DNA from 2 places in the Kitasatospora sp. HPM-01-4 genome. Region 2 is predicted to be linked to the other one. Evidence: riboswitches for the same ligand, from Rfam matches in the RefSeq annotation. Region 2 holds a riboswitch; the other holds the start of a gene.
What was found. Region 2 has a riboswitch for cyclic di-AMP ahead of ACSMTC_RS37780 (transglycosylase family protein). Riboswitches for the same ligand answer to the same signal wherever they lie in the genome.
Positions count from the first base shown of each region.

Region 1: linked by a shared signal. The riboswitch ahead of ACSMTC_RS29060 (CAP domain-containing protein) and the one ahead of ACSMTC_RS37780 (transglycosylase family protein) in region 2 are both predicted to bind cyclic di-AMP.

Region 1 is NZ_JBPQGP010000005.1:6,641,756-6,645,993, forward strand. It holds gene ACSMTC_RS29045 (response regulator) at 1-66, shown strand, start outside; gene ACSMTC_RS29050 (hypothetical protein) at 130-909, opposite strand; gene ACSMTC_RS29055 (PadR family transcriptional regulator) at 906-1,205, opposite strand; cyclic di-AMP (ydaO/yuaA leader) riboswitch at 1,615-1,786, shown strand; gene ACSMTC_RS29060 (CAP domain-containing protein) at 1,789-2,751, shown strand; gene ACSMTC_RS29065 (NAD(P)/FAD-dependent oxidoreductase) at 3,182-4,238, shown strand, end outside.
Region 2 is NZ_JBPQGP010000005.1:8,773,989-8,778,226, reverse strand. It holds gene ACSMTC_RS37790 (LysR family transcriptional regulator) at 94-957, opposite strand; gene ACSMTC_RS37785 (SDR family oxidoreductase) at 1,123-1,842, shown strand; cyclic di-AMP (ydaO/yuaA leader) riboswitch at 2,050-2,195, shown strand; gene ACSMTC_RS37780 (transglycosylase family protein) at 2,200-3,318, shown strand; gene ACSMTC_RS37775 (hypothetical protein) at 3,411-4,238, opposite strand, start outside.

The DNA of each region.
Region 1 (4,238 bases), 2.1 Mb from region 2:
GACCCGACCGACGGCAACCGCCGTGTCCTCGCCGTCCTCGCCCACCTCCGCGCCGACGGCGGGTAGCCGGCGTAGCCGGGGCTCCGGTCGGAGCCCCGGCAGGGGCGGGGTGCGGCCCGGCGGTCCCGGTCAGTCGGTGGCCACGGACCGCAGGTCGCGCAGGGTGGCGGTGAGTGCCCACGCGAGCAGTACCAGCGCCGCCCCCGCCGCCACCGCGATGTGGTCGGGGGTCTGACGGGCCGCCGAGGCCGCGAGGACGACCGATCCGGTGAGCACGCCGGCCGCGGTCAGGCTCCACAGGCCCAGGCGGAGTCGCCCGGACGGGGGCGCTGCGACCACGGTCCCGCCGAGGCCCGCGAAGAACCGGCAGGTCTGGACGGCTCCGGCGGCCAGGGTGGTCCAGTAGGCGAAGACGGCGAGGTGGTGCCAGGGGCCCGTGGCGAGCGAGGGCGCTCCGAGGCGCACCACGGCCACCATGCCCGCCCCGACCAGGGCGGGGGCGGCGAGCCGGCGGAGCGCCCGGCCGGCCAGTGCGGTCGCGGCGGCGCGGGTCGGGCGGGGGAGCGGCGCGACGAGGGCGAGGCCGAGCAGGAACAGGACGGTGCAGGTGTTCCCTGCCCAGGTGCCGCCGGGGGCGGAGGTGAACCGGGCGCCCTGCGCGGTGGCGACGCGCCCTGACAGTGCGCCGAGCGCAGCGACCGTTATGGCCAGCGTGGCCGCCCGTTGGCGGCGCTGGGCGTGGTGGTCGGCGGGCCAGATCGCGGGGTGCAGCCACATGTCCGCGATGCCGACGGCCAGGCTCGGCCAGGCCCGCCAGCCGGCCGCCCGGGCGTCCTCCTCGAGCGCCTCGCCCCACCGCTCCCGGAACACGCCGGGGTAGAGCCGGACCAGGCCTCGGTGGAGACTCAAGCCGGGCTCACCCCCAGGCTCCGCAGTCCAGCCCTGGCGACCTTCGCCATGGACCGCAGTTCCTGTTCAAGTACCTGGCGGCCCTTGGGAGTCAGCCGTACGGGCCGCTGGCGTCCCTGCTCCTCGGCGGGCTCGATCAGCTGCTTGGCCTCCAGCCGGCTGAGTGCCCCGTACAGGCTCCCGGGGCCCAGTCGTTCTCCGACCAGTTCCTCGATCGCCGTGTTGATGGCGTAGCCGTGCAGCGGCCCGTCGGCCAGCACGCACAGCACCAGAGTCTGGGCGTCGTTCGCCTGCATCCGCCGCGCTCCTCTCCCTCTTGGGCGAAACGGTACTACGCGGTGTGTACTGTGCCGCCACGCCTGACAGTGAGGCCCTCTTGCTGCTGCGAGCAGCCCGTCCGTCCACCGTGCCGGTCGCGGCGACGGCGGCCGCCGACCGGGGATGCGGCCGGCCGGCTCCGATGGCCGAGGGTCGCAGTACCCGGTGTCGGGGCCGGGGAAGTCGGGTCAGAAAGGTGTCCGATTAGGTCGTTTATGGGCAATGTGTCACTGAATATGGCAATCAGTCAGCTTTTCATGCCATTTCTATGTGAGGTGCGTAATACGAACTTGTGTCCGGCGGGTGGAACTGCCTAGCGTTCAGGCTGTTCGCACCTGCGGACCCTGCCGCCGGGACGCCGAGTCCTGTCCACCGGTCGGCAGGACGTCGAGCAGTGCACCGGGCAGGAGCGGGGGAACCAGGTAGTTCGCCGCGCCCTGCCCAGCCCGCTCCCGGGCTCGGTGGGTCGCGGCTCGGGGTGAAGCCGTTCTGTGTGCGGCCGGGCTACCTCACGGCCCGAACCCGACAGCTCACCTCGCAGGCGTCGCAGAGGAACGCCCCATGCTGACTTCAGGTTCCGGCCGGCATCGCCGTGCGCGCCGGAGTTACACCCCGCGTCTTGCCGCCACCGCCGGGATCGCCGGCGCCGGTCTCATGCTGCCGCTGCTGAGTGCGAGCGGAGCCTCCGCGGCGCCCGGCTCCCACACCTACGCGAGCTACGCCGGGTGGCAGGAGCACCACCAGTACCACCACCAGGCCGGCTCCGGGGGGCAGCGCCACCAGGCCGGCTCGCACACCGCGCCGCACGCCGCGCGGCCCGCCGGTCAGGCTCCCGCCGGGAAGTCCCACGCCTCCCCGACCGCTTCGGCCACCCAGGCCCCGGACACCGAGAGCGCGCAGCCCGCCGCCGACTACCAGGGCTCCCACGGCGCGCGGCCGACCGCTCAGGCCTCGACCCCGTCGTCCGACGCCTCCGCTCCGTCGTCCGAGGCGTCCGCCCCGTCGTCGCCGTCCGCGTCCCCGTCGGCTCCGGCCGGCCAGGCCCCCGCCGCCACCCCCACGGCCACGCCCACCGCCCCGTCCGCGACGAGCGGTTCGAGTTCGGACGCCGTACAGCAGGTGCTCAGCCTGATCAACCAGGCACGGGCCGCCCAGGGCCTGCCCGCCTACACCATCACGGCGGGTCTGACCCGCAGCGCCGAGGCCCACAACCAGACGATGGCCGGCGGCTGTGGCATGTCCCACCAGTGCCCGGGCGAGGCCGAGTTGGGAGCGCGGGAGACGGCCGCGGGCGTCCAGTGGAACGCCATCGGGGAGAACATAGGTTACGGCGGCGGGGTCGGCTCCGCCGCCCAGGACATCGCCGCGATGGCCGTCAGTCTGACCCAGGACATGCTGAACGAGACGCCGCCGGACGACGGCCACCGCAAGAACATCCTCAGCGGCGAGTTCAGCCACATCGGCATCGCCGTCTACCGGGATGCCCACGGCACCGTCTGGCTCACCCAGGACTTCTCCAACTGACCTGTCCTGTAAGGACATCGGCCGAGATGGCCCGGTCCTCTCCCCGGCAGGGCCCGCCGCCCCGTTCCCTCGGGCGGCGGGCCCTGCCGGACGGTGCGGTGTCGGGAGGTGGTGTCGAAGGCGGGGCGTGTCCATCGGGTGCGCGACCGGGATCGCCCGGGCGGTTCCGTGTGGGTGGCGTTCCTTGTCGATGCACGTTCACCTCCAGTCCGATCTGATGGTTAGCGGCCCAGCTCGGGTGGGCAGAATGCATCCGGTTCGTCCTCGCACGCTCCCCACGTACGCTGCACGCGCTGGTCCGCGCCTGTGCACCACCCCATCGCACCGCAGCACCACCTTCCGCCTCCGCGCCGCACCACCCGCCTCCGCACCACCCGCCGCCCAGTGCAAGGCCCGGCGTACAGCTCCGCCGGGTGAGAGAGGGGCCGAGATGTCGTTACCTGTTGGCAGAGCCGCCGTGCTGGGAGGCAGCCTGGCCGGGCTGCTGCACGCCTGGGTCCTCGCCGAGGCGGGCTGGCAGGTGACCCTGGTGGAGCGCGACCGCCGACCGGGCAGGGCCGAGTTCGCCGGGGGAGTCCCGCAGGCCCGCCAGGCCCACCTGCTGATGCCGGCCGGACTGGATGCCATCGAGCGGCTGCTGCCCGGCACGACCGAGCTGCTCATCGACGCGGGGGCGCAGCGCCTCGGCCTGCCCAGCGACATCCGCTGGCTCACGCCGGCCGGCTGGCTCCCCTCCTTCTCGCCGCGGCACACCATCGTCAGTCTCACCCGCCCCCTGATCGACTGGGCGCTGCGCCACCAGGTGCTGTCGCACCCGGGTATCGAGGCGCGTGAGGGAGTCGACGCCGTCGGGCTCACCGTCGCCGGACCCCGGATCGCCGGAGTCCGCTACCGGCGGCGCGGCGACCGTGACCGGACCGAGTCGGTGCTGCCCGCGGAGGTGGTGGTCGATGCCACCGGCCGTACGTCCCGAACTCCTCACTGGCTGAACGACCTTGGGCTCGACGCGCCCGAGGAGAGCGTGATGGACGGCGGGGTCAGCTACTCGACCGGGCTGTTCCGCAGGGCCGAGGGGGGCCTGTCCGCCGGCCGTGCGCTCTACCTCCAGCCCCGGCCCGGGCGCAATCCGCGCTTCGGGCTGCTGTTCCCGGTGGAGGGGGACCGCTGGATGGTGACGGTCGGCGGGATGCGCGGCTTCACCGCACCCACCGACCTCGACGGATTCCTCGCCTTCAGCCGGGAGTTGCGCACACCGGACCTGTACGAGCTGCTCAAGGGCCTCGAACCGGTCGCCCCGATCCACGGCTTCCGCCCGCCGCCCAGCCGGCGGCGGCACTACGAGCGGCTGGCCGGTCTACCCGAGGGGCTGCTGGTGGTCGGCGACGCTGCCTGCACCTTCAACCCGATGTACGGGCAGGGCATGTCGGTGGCGGCCCGGTCCGCGCTGGTGCTGCGCGATCTGCTCGCGGCCGGAGCTTCCGGAGCCC
Region 2 (4,238 bases):
TCAGGGCCACGAAGGGGTGCGGGGAACCACATGGGCGGCGCGCTGCCGATCCGCGCGACCACTCAGGCGGTTCTCCGCACCCCTCGGTGCCGGCTATCCGGCGGCGCAGTCGAGGGCGATCTCGGCGAACTCCTCGATCAGCGGCGAGCTGCGAGCCCCGCTCCAGGCCAGGCAGACCTGGTGGGGGGCGATGCCGGTGACCGGGAGCCGGACGATGTCGGGGCGCGGGTAGGCGAGCGCGACGGAGCGCGGCAGGACGACGATGCCGTTCCCCGCCGCGACCTGCTCCACCTTCTCCTCCACCGTCCGGACGGCAGGACGGGTGGTGGACCGGTGGCCGCCCCGGTATCCGCTGCCGGCCGGCCACTCCGGGACGGCGGACGGGTCCTGGAGCAGCCGCTCGCCGGCGAGGTCGGCGATGGTGACGGCCGCGCGCCCGGCCAGCGGGTGGTCGGCGGGCAGGGCGGCGACGCGCGGTTCGGTGAACAGCCGCCGGACCCGCAGGCCGTCCAGGTCGACGGGGAGGCGGATGAAGCTCACGTCCACCCGGCCCTCACGCACGACGGCGGTCTGGTCGTCCCAGGAGGTCTGGACGAAGTCGACGCTCAGCTCGGGGTGGCGGGCGGTGAACGCCCGGGCGGCGACGGTGGTCGTGATGCCGGGCATGAACCCGATGGTGAACACGGTGCCGTGGGCCACCTCCCGGACCCGCCGACGCAGCGTTTCGGCGGCCGCGAGCAGCGGCCGGGCCTCTTCCAGCAGCCGGCTTCCCGCCGGCGCGAGTGCGGTGGAGCGCCGGTCCCGGTACAGCAGCGGAACGCCCAACTCGGCCTCCAGCGCCCGGATCTGGCGGGAGAGGACGGGCTGGGCGATGTGCAGACGGGTGGCGGCGCGGCCGAAGTGCAGCTCCTCGGCCACCGCCACGAAGTAGCGCAGTTTGCGCAGATCGACGTCCATCCCGCCCCTCCCGAACCGCCTGAATCCCCCTGATACCCCAAGGGTATGACAGCGGGCCGAAGAGGTCTTGGACACCATCCGCCCCAGGGGAGCACCGTGGTGGTGCCGGCCGACAGCTTCGGTCGCACCTACCCCGTCGCACCTACCTGTGAAGGTGGAAACGTCATGCCCCTCTCGGATCAGCGCGTCGTCGTCCTCGGCGGAACCTCCGGCATCGGACTGGCCGTCGCGGCCCAAGCCGCCCAGGACGGCGCCGAGGTCGTGGTCGCCTCCCGCAATCCGCACAGCGTGGAGCGGGCGCTGGCCGCACTGCCGGCCGGTACCCGTGGCGAGAGCGCCGACCTCGCCGACCCGACCCAGGTCCGCGAACTCCTCGGCGCGATCGGGGAGTTCGACCACCTGGTGTTCACCGCGGGCGAGCCGCTGGCCCTGCTGCCCGCCGACGGCCTCGACCTCGCGAGGGCCCAGGAGTTCTTCCGCCTGCGGTACTTCGGCGCGCTCGCCGCCGTCAGCGCCGCCCTCCCCCACCTCCGGCCGTCCGGCTCGGTAGTCCTCACCAGCGGGACGGCTGGCGCCCGCCCCGGTCCCGGGTGGACGGTGGCGGCCGGCATCTGCGGTGCGATCGAGGCCTCGGTCCGCGCACTGGCCCTCGAGCTGGCCCCGATCCGGGTCAACGCCGTCGCTCCCGGAGTGGTCCGCTCCCCGCTCTGGGCCCCGCTGACCGACGCGGACCGCGAGCAGCTGTACCGGAGCACGGCGGCCGCGACCCCGCTGGGCAGGGTCGGTGAGCCGGCGGACATCGCACAGGTCTACGTCTCACTGATGCGCCAGCCCTTCACCACGGGCACCACCGCGACCGTGGACGGCGGCGGAGTGCTCGTCTAGATGCTCGCCCGGGCAGCGGAGTTGACGCCGCTGCCCGACGGTGGCGGCCGAGGGGCGGTGCCCACCGGGAAACTGAGGGTTTCGTGATTTTTGTGTGATGTACCGGATACGGGCTTGTTATCCAGGTGATGATCCCTCTACTCTCCCTCCAGTTCGCTGTTGCGGACTCCCGGACGCAGTACGCCGAGTCCTGCCCGCCCGTGTCCGGGACATCGAGCAAACCCTGGGCAGGAGCGGGGGAACCAGGTCAGTCGCCGCCCCCACGGCTTGGGGTGAAGCCGCGTACCCGCGCGGCCGGGCCACCTCCCGGTCCGAACCCGACAGCTCACCTCGCAGGCGTACGGAGAGGAACGTCCCGTGGTCTTTTCCGGTTCCGGCCGCCACCGCCGACCCACTCAGGCCGACCGTGCCATCGCCGCCGCCGGAGTGGCGAGCGTGGGTCTGGCCCTTCCGCTGCTCACCGCCACCGGAGCGCACGCCACGCCCGCCACCACCTGGGACGCCGTGGCCCAGTGCGAGACCGGCGGGAACTGGACCGCCGACGACGGCAACGGCCACTACGGCGGCCTCGGCCTCACCCAGCGCACCTGGGTCACGCACGGGGGCGACAAGTACGCCGCCCAGCCCGACCACGCCACCAGGAGCCAGCAGATAGCCGTGGCCGAGCGCGTCCTCGCGGAGTCCGGTTCCGGCCTCTGGGCCAACTGCGCCAGCTCGGCCGGTCTGACCGGCGGCTCCACCACCGGTGCCACGCCCACCCCGGCGCCTTCGGCCACGAGCACGCCCGCCCCGGCGCCCGACGCCCCGGCGGCCACGCCCACGCCGAGCACTCCCTCCGCCGACACCGGCGGCAGCACGCCGGGCACCCCGGACCCGACCTTCCCCGGCCGCGCCGGCTACGACCCGAACGCCGGTGTGTACTGGTTCCAGGACAACGGCGTCTGGCACTGGACCGTCCAGCACGACGTCTACATCCAGCACATGAACGCCGCGGCCGCCGCCGACGCCCCCTCGGGCGCTCCGTCCGCCGATCCGGGCACCGGTACGGCTCCGGCCACGCCGAGCCCGGCGGCTCCCGGCACCGCCCAGCCGTCCCCGTCGGCGCAGGCCGACGGTCCGAGCGCGGGCGCCTCCACCCCGGCGGCGCAGGCGCCGGGCACCCCGGCCGCCACCGGCACCCCGCAAGCTCCGGCGGCACCCGTCGCGGGCGCCGGCGCGACCACCGCGCCCGCGACGCCGGGAAGCCCCGCCGCCCCCGGCACTCCGTCGGCGCCCGGTGCCCCGGCCGCACCGGCCGCACCGGCCACGACCACGCCGCAGACCTACACCGTCGAGCACGGGGACACCCTCTCCGCTATCGCCCGGTCGCACCAGATCGACGGCTGGCAGCACCTCTACGAGAGCAACAAGGGCACCATCGGGGACAACCCCGATCTGATCCTCCCCGGCCAGGCCCTGAACCTGCAGCAGCGCTGACGCGTCGGCTCCGTCCCGGGCCGGGGTCAACGGCTCGGGACGGAGCCGCGGTTACGCGGCTGCGGCCCGCTGGTCGTCGGGCTGCGGAGGGTTCAGGTCGCGAAGCCGATGTGCACGTGGTCGTGGTGGGTGGCGTCACTGAAGAACTGGTCGGGCGTCGTCCCGCCGGAGAGTTGACGGGGCCCGCCCACGTTGTAGGACCCGGCGGCGGCCGCCGCGCGCATGAAGCCGTCGACCAGGGCGTGCGGGGTGGCCGGGTCGACCACGGCACGGCCGTCGATCCGCCAGACGTCGAAGGCCCGGCCGCGCGGGTGGTCGCTCGGACGATCGGTGCCGAACACGTCGAGCGGGTGGCCTGATCTGATCACGCTGACCGCGAAGTCATGAGCGCCTGCCAGGGTCAGCATCGCGGTCAGCACGCTGTCGTGGACGGCACCGCTGCGGATGTCGGCCACGGCTGCCGGGGGCAGGGTGATCCGGTGGTCCGCCAGGACCCGCGCGGCGAGCGGGGACGGAGCGGAGGCCGGCGGTCCGGGTGCGGCCGGGTGCAGGGCGGTGACGGTCCAGCGGGGGCTCGCCGCGCTCAGGCGCACGTCCACCGTGGTGCCGCCGGGCACGGCCGGGCCGGCTGCCGTCCCGGTCCACTGGTCGCAGACCACCAGGACACTGGCCGAGTCGGCGAGGATCCCCCCGTACTGGGCGACGATCACCTGGAGGGCGGCCCGGTCGGCGGCCGGGAGCAGCGGGCCGGCCTGGTCGGCGAGGGCGGCGTCGAGGCCGAGCGGTGCGATCCTGGCCCGGGCCTGCGCGGTGCCCCGTCCGCCGTCCGGCCAGGCTCCGAGCGCCTCGACGAGCTGCACGGCACGCAGTTTGACGTCCGGCTGGATCTCGCCGGCGCCCGGCGTCCAGGGTGAGGTCGC